2 regions of the Rhizobium sp. Leaf321 genome follow, and region 2 is predicted to be linked to the other one. Evidence: riboswitches for the same ligand, from Rfam matches in the RefSeq annotation. Region 2 holds a riboswitch; the other holds the start of a gene.
The links. Region 2 has a riboswitch for thiamine pyrophosphate ahead of thiB (thiamine ABC transporter substrate binding subunit). Riboswitches for the same ligand answer to the same signal wherever they lie in the genome.
Positions count from the first base shown of each region.

Region 1 (6,924 bases), on a different contig from region 2:
CTGTCAGGTCTCCCAAACCGAGCCTGTTTCGATGAGGTTGTTGCCGGAGAGGTTGCCCGCAACCTGCTCAATGACAGAAAGCTCGCCATCGCCTACATCGATCTCAACGGCTTCAAGATCGTCAACGACAGTCTGGGGCATTCCGCAGGCGACGAAGTCCTGCGAACGATCTCGGCGAGACTTCGCGAAAGTTTCCGAGCGACGGATTTCATCGCCAGGGTCGGAGGAGACGAGTTTGCTATTCTTCTCGACATGGATCGCAAGTTTGCGGGCGATATGCAGACCCATATTCAGGAAACGATGGAAAGGGTGTTCAAGCCGATCCCCATCGATGGCCAGGTGACATTCACGGGTGCCGCGGTCGGCGTTACGTTCCTAAAGGCCGAAGACACGCCGCAAACCTATGTCAAACGCGCTGACGACTATATGTATCTGGCGAAAGCCACCGGAAAACGGGTGGCCGTCGTGTGTTTCGGTCAGGTTCTCGATCGCCCGACGACGCATAAAGTGGACCGGACGAACGGGTTTTGTGACGGCTGAAGTGTGTCGACGGCCGAACTATCGGCAGCCGATATTTCGAGGTGTTGTGCCAACCCCTTTCATGCAGGGCAGGTCTGATACCTATCCAGACTACCGCGGTCGTCGTCAGTCCGGCGCGACTGACGACGGAGGCCGGATTGTGGCGGCATCGTCGGCCGCTGCATCGTTCTCTCCACCAAACGCCGCATCAGCCTGCTGGTTGACCTTGGTCACATCGTCGCTTTCCTGATCCGACATGTCGGCTGGATGCTCGGAACGCTTCCAGTGATCGTCATGGGACCCTTCAGGACGGCCTTCTTCCTCCCACAGTCTGTAGGCCCGTTCGCGCTGTTCCTGTTCTCTATCGGTCATGGTTGCTCCTCCTAAGTTGCGAAGACATAACCAGCGGACGGGCCCCGGGTTTCCGGGAGGCGGATGACATAGAATAAAATTTTTGTCAGCTCGCCGCGCAGGCTCTGCCGGACAGCGATCGCAAGCGATTGACAAAGGCCGTTTCTTTGTCCAACCTTAGCGTCATTCCGAGGGGAGCATCGAACGGTGCTGAGATGGCGGTGAGCCGGACCCTTGAACCTGATCCGGGTCATACCGGCGTAGGAACGGAAACGGCGCAATACCGCACCTCTTTCTTATTCTCCGCTCGCCTGGATCTCCATGATGTCAAGGTCAGGAGATCAGCCATGCTTACGCTCTCGAGAAATACCCGAATAGGACGAATGCGGTTCGACGGTTTCAACCCGCGTCGCTGACATGCAGTCCCGGTTTGCAGCCCTCGGGCTTTTTCTGCTGCTGGTAGGCTGGCAGATAGCCGTTCAGGTCTTTTCGCCGCCACGCTATCTTTTGCCGTCACCGCTCGCGGTGGTGCAGGCATTGGTGCGTCAGAGCAGCTTCCTCGCCCACCACACGCTCGTCACCCTGAGCGAAATCCTTGCAGGTCTCATCGCAGGCAGCATTTTCGGTGCGGCGGTTGCGTTTCTCGTTGTGGCATTCCCGCGGGCCGGCAGGCTTGCCTGGCCGATCATCCTTATCCTGCAGACCTTTCCGGTCTTCGTGCTGGCACCCATCCTGGTGCTCTGGCTCGGTTTCGGCATGGCGTCGAAAGTGATGATGACGACGCTCGTCATCTTCTTCCCGGTCGCCTCCGCCTTCGCAGATGGCCTGAGGCGGACGGAACCAGCGATTCTGGAAGCCGCCGCGCTGACAAGAGCGACGCCCTGGCAGATCCTTGTGAGGCTCAGAACACCGCTTGCGCTGCCGGCGCTCGTGTCCGGTCTGCGCGTCGCCGTGCCGCTCGCGCCGCTGGGTGCCGTGATCGGCGAATGGGTCGGGGCTTCAGCCGGGCTCGGCTTCGTCATGGTTCAGGCGAACGCCCGGATGCAGACCGACACCGTTTTCGCAGCCATGACCATCCTGGCCCTGACCAGCGTCGCGCTGCGCCTGGGTTTCGACCGTCTCGTAAAGGGACGCCCCCATTGGGCAATCGAGACCGAACAACAGACACAGTTATCATCGTGAGGAGAGACGACCACCCATGAAACGCATGCTTCTGGCCTTTGCCATTTCCCTATCCGTGAGCATGATTGCGTCCGCTAGCCAGGCGGCAGAAAAACTCACCGTCATGCTCGAATGGTTTGTGAACCCGGACCATGCGCCGCTCGTGATTGCCGCCGAAAACGGCTATTTCGAAGCCGCCGGCCTCGATGTCGAGCTGGTGCCTCCCGCCGACCCATCGACGGTGCCTCGCCTCGTTGCCGCCGGCCAGGCCGATATCGGCATCCACTACCAACCGAACCTCTATCTCGATCGTGCAGTCGGCCTGCCGCTCAAGCGGATCGGTACCCTCGTCGAAACGCCCTTGAATACGGTGACGGTTCTCGCCGATGGCCCGATCAAGAGCCTCAAGGATCTGCGCGGCAAGAAGGTCGGCTTTTCCGTCACGGGTTTCGAAGACGCGATGCTGAAGCGCATGCTCGAGGGCGAAGGCATTGGGCTTACCGAGGTCGAACTGATCAACGTCAATTTCGCCCTCTCGCCATCGCTGATCGGCGGCAAGGTCGACGCCACGCTCGGCGGCTTCAGAAACTTCGAACTGACGCAGATGCGGATCGAAGGGCACGAGGCCCGTTCCTTCTTTCCGGAAGAACACGGCGTTCCCGTTTACGACGAGCTGATCTTCATCACGCGCGACGTGCTGGCGACAGATCCTCGCCTGCCCCGCTTTCTCGAAGCCGTCGAGAAGGCTGCAATCTTCCTGACCAATCACCCCGATGATTCCTGGAAGCTGTTCACCAAGGCCTATCCCAACCTCGACGACCCGCTCAATCGTCAGGCGTTCACCGACACGCTGCCGCGTTTCGCCAAACGGCCTGCAGCGCTGGATCGGGGTCGCTACCAGCGCTTTGGTGAGTTCATGGCCGCGAGCGGCCTCATTCCGCAGGCGCCGCCGGTCGAAGATCTAGCGATCGAAATCCGGTGATGACAATGAACAATTCCCCGACGACGCAACAGGCCGGCGATCTCCTGGCACGTGTGCGGGCCCGGCGCCCACGCGTCCATTGCCTGATGAACACGGTGGTGCAGAAATTCGTTGCTGACGGCATCACTGCAATCGGCGCCATCCCCTCGATGACCTCCTCCCCGGACGAAATCGTCGGCTTCGTCTCGAAGGCTGATGTCCTCGTCGTCAATCTCGGCACGCTGGATACAGACCGCCGCAAGGTCATCGAACTGGCAGTCGAAGTCGCCACAGAGGCCGGAAAACCCTGGGTCCTCGATCCCGTGCATAGCGACTATTCCCCCGTGCGGCTGGAGTTTGCAAAGACATTGATCGCCCGCCGCCCAACAGTGCTGCGTGGCAACAGCGCGGAGATGGCGCTGTTCGGAGGCATTGGCGAAACACTGAAAATCGAGACCGGCGCTCACGATCGCCTGACGGATGGCGCGCGAACCGGCACTGTTCGTAACGGCCACCGATGGATGGCGGATGTTACCGGGACCGGTTGCCTGTCAGGTGGCATCATCGCAGCGTATCTGGCCGTCGAACCGGAAGCCATGGCTGCGGCGGCTGCGGCACTAGCGACGACCGGCGTCGCCGCCGAACAGGCCGCCGGGCACGCGCGCGGCCCCGGTAGTTTCGCCGTTGCCTTCCTGGATGCGCTGTCATCGCTCACGGCCGAAGAGCTCAGTCTGCACGGAAGGATCGACCATGAGATTTGATTTCCGACTGAACCCGATCGTCGATGCGGGTCTTTCCGATATCGGCGATCTCGTGGACCTCGCCGCGATCGCCGCCCGAAATGGCGCGACGCTGATCCAGTACCGCGACAAGAACGGCTCCACCCGGCAGATGATCGCCATGGCCAAAAGCATCAAGGCGGCCCTTGATGGCACCGGCGTGCCGCTTGTGATCAACGATCGTGTCGATGTGGCGCTCGCTTCAGGCGCCGACGGCGTGCATCTGGGTGCTGACGACATGGATGCCGGGACCGCACGCCGGCTGCTCGGCCCCGACGCCATCATCGGCCTCACCGTCAAGACACGTGCCGATGCGGAACGCGCCGGCCGGGCGCAGGCGAGCTACGCCTGTATCGGCGGGGTATTCGAGACCTTGTCGAAACAGAACCCCGATCCACCGGTCGGCCTCGACGGTTTTCGGGATCTGCGCGAACGATTGCGACAATTGGATCCGACCCTCCCGGTCGGCGCGATCGCGGGCATCGGGCTGGAGCAGGTGCGGAGCGTCATCGACGCGAGGGCCGACGGTGTCACGGTCATTTCGGCAATCTTCCGCGCACCGGACCCTGCAGACGCCTGCCGCAGTTTTCGGCGCCGGGTGGATGATGCTCTGAGCGAGGTGAAACGATGACATCCGTTGCCATGACAATCGCCGGTTCCGACAGTGGCGGAGGCGCCGGCATTCAGGCCGATATCAAGACATTTTCCGCACACGGTGTGTTCGCGACCAGCGTCATCACCGCCGTGACCGCCCAGAACACGCGGGGCGTGAGCGCCGTCGAAGACATCTCGGCGACGATGATCCGAGAGCAGATGCGCGCCGTGCTCGCCGATATTGAGGTCCATGCGATCAAGATCGGCATGGTGTCCCGCTGCGAAACAATCCACGCGGTTGCCGGGGGGCTGACACACTTTAGCGGTCCCGTCGTCCTCGATCCCGTCATGGTCGCGACCTCGGGCGATCGGCTGCTGCGCGAAGATGCGATCTCCGCCCTCATCGCCAGCCTCGTGCCGAAAGCGACGATCGTGACGCCGAACCTGCCGGAAGCTGCACTGCTGACCGGCATGCCGGTCGCCGAAACCCGGTCCGACATGACCCGTCAGGCGGAGATCATCCTCAACGCCGGAGCCCGTGCCGTGCTGATGAAGGGCGGTCACGGGTGCGGCCGCGACAGCATCGATCTCCTGTTCGATCAGTCGAGCGTGACGGAGTTTTCTTCTCCCCGTGTCGATACGAAAAACGACCATGGCACCGGTTGCACGCTTGCGGCGGCCATCACCGCCGGCCTCGCCCGCGGCCTGTCGCTGCACGAGTCCGTTGGAGCTGCGAAGACCTATCTTCAGGACGCTCTCATTGCCGGAAGAAACCTCTCGATCGGCGGCGGGCATGGCCCGGTCCACCACTTCCACAAATGGTGGCCAGCATGAGCCGAGCTATCGAGGGTCCTGCAAGGGCCGGACGCCTGGCGCAGTTCGCGTCGCGGCTTGCCTCGCCGGTTGCCCTCCTTGTCATTTGGCAGATCGCCAGCATGACGGGACTGCTGTCGCCGCGCATTCTGGCCGGACCGGGCGACATCGTCGCGACAGCCAGCCGCCTCATCGCGTCCGGTGAACTGATCAACGGGCTGATCGTATCGTTCCTGCGGGTGCTTGCAGGCTTTTCGATTGCGCTCGTCGCCGGGATTGTTCTGGCTCTGATCTCCGGCCTGTCTCGGTTCGGAGAAGCGGTGATAGACCCGCCGATCCAGATGCTGAAGGCCATGCCGTTCCTGGGTCTTCTGCCACTGTTCATCCTCTGGTTCGGGATCGGCGAGATGCCGAAGATCGGGCTCGTCGCCTTCGGCGCCATCTTTCCGATCTACCTCACCCATTATGGCGGCATTCGCGGCATTGACAGGAAGCTGATCGAGGCGGGGCAGACGATGGACCTCGGCACGACAAGCATCATTCGCCATATCGTCATTCCTGGCGCCCTGCCCTCGCTGCTCGTGGGCGTCCGATACGGCCTCAGCGTCGCCTGGCTCAGCCTCGTCGTCGGCGAACAGATCAATGCCTCCAGTGGTATCGGATACACGATTTCCTATGCCCGCGACTTTATGCAGACAGATGTCATCGTCGTCTGCCTTCTAGTCTACGCCATCTTAGGCCTGCTGACCGATGGTCTCGTACGCATGATCGAGGCTTATGCGCTGCGCTGGCGTCCGGAGGTGTTCGGTTGATTCCCCTCGTCGACATCAGGCAACTCACCCGCTCGTTTGGCGGCGCGGCCGTTCTCGACGGCATCGACCTCGCCATGGCGCCCGGCGAATTCGTCGCCCTGCTCGGCCGCAGTGGTTCCGGAAAAACCACGCTGTTGCGCATTCTCGCCGGTCTCGATACCGCCGCGGCCGAAAGGCTGCAGCTGACCACCCGGCGTTCGGTGGTTTTCCAGGAACCGCGCCTGCTTCCATGGAAAAGCGTCATCGACAACGTCGCGCTCGGTCTGCGACACCCGGATGCCCGGACGCTCGCCACACATGCACTGGAGGAAGTCGGCCTGTCGCACAGGATCGACGCCTGGCCACTGACGCTCTCGGGCGGCGAGGCGCAGCGATCGGCGCTTGCGCGGGCTCTCGTGCGTGAACCCGAATTGCTGCTGCTGGACGAACCCTTTGCCTCGCTCGACGCGCTGACGCGGTTGCGGATGCATGAGCTCGTCCTCGCGCTGTGGCGCAAACATAGCCCGGCGGTGCTACTCGTCACCCATTATGTCTGGGAGGCCGTGGCGCTTGCAGACCGAATCCTGGTGCTCGATCAGGGACATTTCATCCGCGAAATCAATGTCGATATCGACCGCCCCCGTCGCCGCGACGACCCCAGAACGGGCCGCATCGAAGCGGCGCTGCTGGAAGAGCTCGGCGTCCTCCCCACGCAAGACTGACTTCCATGTGAAAACCGCAGATTGGACTGAGCTATGATTTCCAAGCGTACATTCCTTGCCGCCGTCACCCTCTTCAGTGCCGCCGCCGTGTTTGCCCCTCCTGTCCAGGCAGCCGATCAGGTGGTGCGGATCGGCTGGTTGAGGGGACCCAACGACATCACGCTCGTCAAATCCGGCGGAACGCTGGAAAAGGCGCTGTCCGAAAAAGGCATCAAGGTCGAGTGGGCGGGTCC
Region 1 is NZ_LMOF01000005.1:376,698-383,621, forward strand. Features, by position in the region: gene ASF70_RS23535 (EAL domain-containing protein) at 1-540, shown strand, start outside; gene ASF70_RS05405 (DUF2934 domain-containing protein) at 646-891, opposite strand; TPP riboswitch at 1,052-1,154, shown strand; gene ASF70_RS05410 (ABC transporter permease) at 1,288-2,052, shown strand; gene ASF70_RS05415 (ABC transporter substrate-binding protein) at 2,069-3,013, shown strand; gene ASF70_RS05420 (hydroxyethylthiazole kinase) at 3,013-3,753, shown strand; gene thiE (thiamine phosphate synthase) at 3,743-4,402, shown strand; gene thiD (bifunctional hydroxymethylpyrimidine kinase/phosphomethylpyrimidine kinase) at 4,399-5,199, shown strand; gene ASF70_RS05435 (ABC transporter permease subunit) at 5,196-5,990, shown strand; gene ASF70_RS05440 (ABC transporter ATP-binding protein) at 5,987-6,691, shown strand; gene ASF70_RS05445 (aliphatic sulfonate ABC transporter substrate-binding protein) at 6,725-6,924, shown strand, end outside.
Region 1: it holds a riboswitch for thiamine pyrophosphate, as region 2 does, so the genes downstream of both, ASF70_RS05410 (ABC transporter permease) here and thiB (thiamine ABC transporter substrate binding subunit) in region 2, are expected to answer to the same signal.

Region 2 (6,924 bases):
TTTTGACCTTTTGGCCCGGTGACAATGTCGCGCCGACCGGAATGGCGTTGATCAGCTTGAACAGGTCCAGCTTGCGGTCGGTGCCCATCATCCGGCTTGAGAGCGATGCCATCGTATCCTGTGGCCCGACGCTCACGACGCGGACGCGGAGCGGCTTCAGCGACGCGATTTCCGTAGGGGTCATGCGGCGGAAACTGTTGCGCAAGATCTGTGCGGTGGTGTCCAGCGCCGGACTGCCCTTCGGTACTGCCGTCAGGAACCGGAAGATCTGATCATTGACCTTGATCACGGTCACATCGAAATCCCAGCGTTCGGCGGATGCACGTGCTGTTGCCGCCGGCAGGCCGTTGACGGTCGTCTCGCGCACGGTTTCCGGCTGAAGCCCGGCCACCCAGCCGCTGGTCAGATAGTTGGGCAAGCTGCTGGTGTCGCCAGCGGCGACGCCGTCGAAACGGATCGCGGTCTCGCCTGGTCCCGTCGCCAACACGGCTTCGACCTTGTTGTCGATGCGGAAGTCCGGCGGAACGTCGAAGCGTATTCCAAGGCCCCCGTGCAGGAAGGTCTGGCCGCGGACATAACCCTCCTGGGGGCTGTCGCCATAGAGAAGACCGTCGATGCCGGCGAGGAAATAGTCGCGACCCTTGTCGCCGACGCCTTCCTGGCCGAAATTGCGGGCATGCCGGCGGGCCAGATCGACGCGCTGGGCGGAATTCGGGTGGCTGGACAGGAAGTCCAGGCTCTGGTCGCTGTCGGGATCAACCGCCGAGTAGCGCGCATAGGCCGCCATCGAATCGAGGAAGCGCGCAGCGGCGTAAGGGTCGTAGCCAGCTTCGCCCAGCATCCGCACACCGATCACGTCCGCCTGCAGTTCCTGCTGGCGGGAGAACGCCGCAAGTCTCAGCTTTCCGCGGGCAAGCGCCTGCTTGCCGGCGATGTCACTGGACAGCACCTCGGCGACCACCCGGCTGGCGATTACTTCAGCTTCCTCGCGCCGCTGGCGTTCGATGCCGTGGTTGGCGGTGACGTGTCCCATCTCGTGCGACAGCACGGCCGCAACTTCCGAAGCGTCGTTGGCGAGCGCCAGCAGTCCACGCGTGACGTAGAGATAGCCACCGGGCAGGGCGAAGGCATTGATCGCCGGGGAATTGAGGATAGTGATGCGGAAGGATTGCGTCGGATTTTCCGAAACAGCGGTCAGCGCACCGGCAATCCGAGCAACCAGCCGTTCGGTCTTTGCGTCACGATATTCGCCGCCATAGCTTGCAACGATTCGGGGATGCTCGCGTGCACCCATCTGCGCCCGCGGATCGTTCTTTTGAACTTCGTCGACGATCTGAGGCGAGTCTGATGGAGAAACGTTCGGCGTATAGGCCTGGTCGAACACGGACTGACAGCCTGCGAGTGCTGCACCTGCGAGCAACACGACGGCAAAGCGTCTCCAACGGCGCGGTGCGCTGGTCTGCCCGGTCCTGCCGGGTGTCGCGTCCTCGCGTGTTTTGATCCGTGTCTTCTGCACCGTCAGTCCTGTTCACCTTCGCTTCGTACCGATTTTCGCATCGCATGCACAGATAAAAGAGATAGGTTCAGCCGGCGCGTTTGCAATTGACTTCTGATAAACCAAGGCGATGACATCGCCGCAAGACCAAATTGTGGCACTGCGATAACGTTGGTTTTCGCCTGTCTCTATTCGTGACGACGCTCCGTCGACTGGCCTCTAGCGGGCGTAAGGAATAGCCGTGTTTGCGGCGGAGTTCACGATCGTGCCATCGTCGACGGCGACCACCACATCGGCAAGCTTTTGAACCTCGGCGCGGTCGTGGCTGACGATCACCACCGTATTGCCGGTTTCGCGGTGCAGGTCCAGAAGCAGCGATGCCATCGAAGCCCTGAGTTCGGGATCAAGCGCCGCAAACGGCTCGTCCATCAGCAAAACGGGCCTCTTTCTCACCAGCACCCGCGCGAAGGCAGCGCGTTGCCTCTCGCCGCCGGACAGCGTTCCCGGTTTGCGTGTCTCGAAGCCTGAAAGCCCGACACGTTCGAGTGATTGCGATATTCTCGCCCTGTCCTCACGCGAAAGCTTCAGCGACGGATCGACACCGAGGCCGATATTGGTGACGAGATCGAGGTGAGCGAACAGATTGTTGTCCTGGAACACCAGCGAGATCGGCCGCTTTGAGGGATGGGCGTGGGTCACGTCCTCGCCGGCAATCAGGATGCGGCCGGACTCCGGTATCTCGAAGCCCGCGATCAGGTTCAAGAGGGTCGATTTCCCCGAACCAGACGGCCCGGTCACGGCGGTAATCGCGCCGTCGGTCATGGCAATATCGAAGCTGAACCGTTTGGTGCCGAGTTGCAGCGCGATCTTTTCCAGGCGGATGCTGTCAGCCATCGTATCCCTTTCGGCGGCTCAGACTTCCGAGGATCGTCAGCGCTAGACATATCATGCCTAAAAGCAGGGCAAGCCCGTCGGCGTCGTTGGTTCGGTAGCTGGATAGTCTGCTGTAGACGAGCCAGGGCAGGGTCGTCAGTTCCGAGGATCCGAACAGGGCCACAGCACCGAGATCGCCGAGCGAGAGCGCCATGGCAAACGACAGTGCCGTAAGGATTGGGCCGATCAGGAAGGGCAGGTCGATCCGCCGCAGCCTCGAGAAGCCTGTTACGCCGAGGCTCGCGGCCAGGCGTGCCGTCTGCCGCCGATGATCCTCGATCGCCGGTTCCAGCACCCGCATCACGAAGGGCAGGGCCATCAGCATGTTGATGGCCGCGACCAGTGCGGGGGCAAAACGCGAGACATCTCCGAACGGGCGAAGCAGCAGGAACCAGCCTGTCCCGATCACGACCGGCGGCACCAGCAGCACCAGCGACGACGTCGCACCCAGCATCGCCGCCAGCCCGCGCGCCGGGATGCCGGGATGACGGAGATCCCTTATGGCAATGCGCGCATGGATGATCGCCAATGCGACGCTGACGGCCAGCAGCCCGGACAAGAGCGCGATCGACAGGCTTGTATAGGCGGCGTTGAGGAATGCGGGGCTGGACGCCAGCCGCCAGAGATCGGCCTTGATGCCGGCAAGGAAGATCGAGGCGAGCGGCAGGATGAGGAACAGGGTTGCTGCAAGGATGGTTGAGCCGTCCCACAGCCTTGCGCCCCATGTTCGTCCATCGAAGCGGCGGGTGGCGCGGCCGGCAGTGATATGCGTGCCGTCGGGGGCGGGGAAAAACGCGAGTGCGGCAAGGATCAGGCCCGTCACCGCAATCTGCAGCACGGCCAGTCCGATGGCACGCGGCGGATCGAAATCGAAGCGCAGCGACTGGTAGATCGCCACTTCCAGTGTCGTTGCCGCCGGCCCACCGCCCAGAATGAGGACCAGCGTGAAACTGGTGGCGCAGAGCATGAAGATCAGCCCGGCAATCCCCGGCACGACCCGGATCAGGGCCGGCGCTTCGATGAAACGGAAGATCGACAGGGGCTTCATGCCGAGGCTGGACGAGAGAAGCCAGTATTCCGCCGGCTGCCGCTCAAGCGCCACGAGAAACAACCGGGCGGCCAGCGGCAGGTTGAAGAAGACATGAGCCAGAAGAATGCCGGTCAGCCCGTAAATGCTGATCGGCTGCTCCAGCCCCAATGTCGATAGGAGGCCATTGACGGCACCCTGGCGACCCCAGATGCCGATCAGACCCAGCGCACCGATCAGAACCGGCAGGCCCATCGGCAGCGCCATCAGCCGCACGATCCAGACCCGACCGATGAAACGGGGCCGTCTTGCCAAAGCAAGTGCGACGGGAAGCGCCAGGCATACGGAGAACAGGGTCGAGAGCGCCGCCTGCCACAGCGTGAACTGCAGGATCCGGCCGGTATAGGCCGTGAACAATCGCCCCTGCGTATCAGGGGCATCCCAGAGCAGCAGGGCCGAGACCGCGATGCCGACGAAAAGCGCGATCGCGACGAGGCTCAGCACCCCTCCGGAAATCCCCCGTCTTCGCTCGGCAGCGGTCAGCAGCATGCCCGGTTCAGCCGATCAGTTCATGCTCATGGCGTTCAGCCATTCGTCGATCCATGCCTGGCGGTTCTTCGCGACTTCGTCGGATCCCATCAGGAATGTCTTTTCCGGCATGACCAGCTTGCCGAAAGCGTCGGGCAGCGGTTGCGACGTCTTCGTCACCGGCATCATCCAGTTGGTAGTGGGGATCACGTCCTGAAAACCCTGCGACACCATGAATTTGAGGAAGTCACGGGCGAGATCCTTGTCACGGGCGCCCTTCAGCATGCCGGCCACTTCGATCTGCACGTAATGGCCCTCGGAAAACGCGGCCGCCTGGTAACGGTTCTCGTTCTCTTCCACCATGTGATAGGCGGGCGAGGTCGTATAGGAGAGCACCATCGGCACTTCGCCCTTGGTAAACAGGCCATAGGCTTCCGACCAGCCGGGTGTGACGGTCAGGATGCGGCCCTTCAGCTTTGCCCAGGCTTCCGGCGCCTTGTCGCCATAGACGGATTTCATCCACAACAGCAGGCCGAGGCCCGGTGTCGAGGTGCGCGGATCTTCGATCGCGATCTTCTGCGACGGATCGCCTTCCACCAGTTCCTTCAGGCTCCTCGGCGGGTTCTTGATGGTCTTCGTGTCGTAGACGACGGCGAAATGGCCGTAGTCATAGGGCAGGAACGTATCGTCCGCGTAATTGCCGGGAACGCTGATGCCGCCGTCGCCGGACGATGCCTGCAGTCCATGCGGTTCGAACAGGCCGGTGGCCTTCGCCTCCGAAATCAGGTTGGTGTCGAGCCCGAGCGCGATATCGGCCTTGGTCGTCTCACCCTCCAGCTTCAGCCGGGTCAAAAGTGCGACGCCATCGGCGACAGCCACGAATTCGACCTTGCAGGCGCAGGTCTTTTCGAAAGCCGCCTTCACCTTGGGGCCGGGGCCCCAGTCGGCGGTGAAGCTTTCATAGGTGTAGATAGTCAGCACCTTGTCCTCGGCCCTTGCGGCCGGCGTCAGGATGATGGTGGCCGCAGCCACGGTGAGCGATAGCAAGAGTTTGCGCATCAACGCCTCCTTCAAAATCAATCTACAAGGGGAATAGGCGCTGAGCGTGAGCCGTCTAATCCCTCCGCCGGTGTTAGCCGGATCAGGTTCCGCGGGTTGGCTGAAAGCCTCTCAGCCGCACGTTACCGCGCAGCACCCCGTTAGAGCGGGAGTAGATGTAACGGTGAAGGAATTGTCTGGCAAGTGGTGTCGAACCCTGCCGTCTTGCGTTCAGGGCCAAAGGACCGAAAGGCATCGTGCGATAGCAGTCTCGATAGCAAGAAAGCCGCCCGGCGTGCCGGACGGCTTTCTTGCTAGTAGTTCTTTGACAACAAGGTTCAGGCGTTGAGCGCGTAGCCTGACTGGGAGTCGTTGCGGAATATCTTGAGGTCACGCGGCACGATCGCCATGCCGCCAAGACGGTTGGCGATGGCATAGTCGATTGTCTGCTCTACCACATGCGGCATGACAGGCTTGGTCAGAACGCCGAGCGATCCCTCGACGCCGTCTTTCACGTCTTCCGGATTGGCCGTCATGAAGATGACCGTCAGGCCGTATTCGGCAGCGAGTTCGCGTCCGATTTCCGGACCGGTCCGGCCGTCGGAGAGATTGACGTCGACCAGCGCGATATCGGCGTATGCACCGAGCGACAGGGCGTGCTTGCGGGCGCTGGCAAAGCCTGCAACCTTGAGACCCATGCTCTCGACAGTCTCGGCAACATCAAGCGCGATCAGGAATTCGTCCTCGACGATCAGAACGCGCTGTTCCATTGCATCACTCGCCAGCCGACGACGCATCACATTAGTCAGCATTGGACATTCCTAACCGTTTTGTTTCCATCTGGTCGGCATGTCGGCATTCATACCGCACTACGCATTTCGACCACTTGATGGATGCCGAACGTCACCGGGGAATGTTTGTTCCGGCTCGCGACAAATAAAACGGTGGATATTTATTTGTTAAGTATAGGAATTCTTTAACTATCCTTCAATCTGTTCTCGGAGCATCTCAAGCTCCAGCCATTCTTCTTCCATTTTGGCGACACGATCGCGTAGTTTTGCCGTCTCTGCGGCAAGCTTTGAAAACGCCGACGGGTCTTTGGCGAAGAGTTTGGGATCGGCCATCTTGCGTTCGGATGTAGCGATCTCGTCCTGCGCCTTGGCCATTTCCTTGGGGAGGTTTTCCAGCGCGAACTTCTGCTTGAAGGAGAGCTTGCCCTTTGACTTGGTGGCAGCCGGAGCAGTGCTGTCCGTCTTCGCCTTTTCCGCCTTATCGGCGCGGCGCTTTTCGTCGGCCATGCCTTTGCGCTGCTGCAGCATGTCGGTATAGCCGCCGGCATATTCGATCCAGCGGCCATCAGGCGCATCCGGGTCTGTCGGGGCGATCGTCGAAGTCACGGTCCGGTCGAGAAAGTCGCGGTCATGGCTGACGAGAATGACGGTGCCGGCATAGCCCGCGACGATTTCCTGCAAGAGGTCCAGCGTCTCGATGTCGAGGTCGTTGGTCGGTTCGTCGAGGATCAGAAGGTTCGACGGCTTTGCCAGCATGCGGGCCAGCATCAGCCTTGCGCGTTCGCCACCGGAGAGGTTCTTGATCGGCGTGCGGATCTGTTCCGGCTGGAACAGGAAGTCCTTCATGTAGCCCGCCACATGCCGCTGTTCGCCGTTGACCAGCAGCGTTTCACCGCGGCCGTCTGTCAGATAATGCGACAGCGTGTCGGCGGGATCTAGGTCCTCGCGCTTCTGGTCGAGCGTGGCGATCTCGAGATTGGTGCCGAGCTTGATCCAGCCGCTGTCGGGGGCGAGCTGGCCCGTCAACATCTTGAGAAGCGTCGTCTTGCCGGCACCATTCGGGCCGACCAGGCCGATCCGGTCGCCGCGATGGATGCGGATCGAGAACGGCG
Region 2 is NZ_LMOF01000008.1:102,685-109,608, forward strand. Features, by position in the region: gene ASF70_RS17525 (M48 family metalloprotease) at 1-1,423, opposite strand, end outside; gene ASF70_RS17530 (ATP-binding cassette domain-containing protein) at 1,715-2,389, opposite strand; gene thiP (thiamine/thiamine pyrophosphate ABC transporter permease ThiP) at 2,382-4,004, opposite strand; gene thiB (thiamine ABC transporter substrate binding subunit) at 4,020-5,042, opposite strand; TPP riboswitch at 5,085-5,192, opposite strand; gene ASF70_RS17545 (response regulator) at 5,360-5,833, opposite strand; gene ASF70_RS17550 (ABC-F family ATP-binding cassette domain-containing protein) at 6,002-6,924, opposite strand, start outside.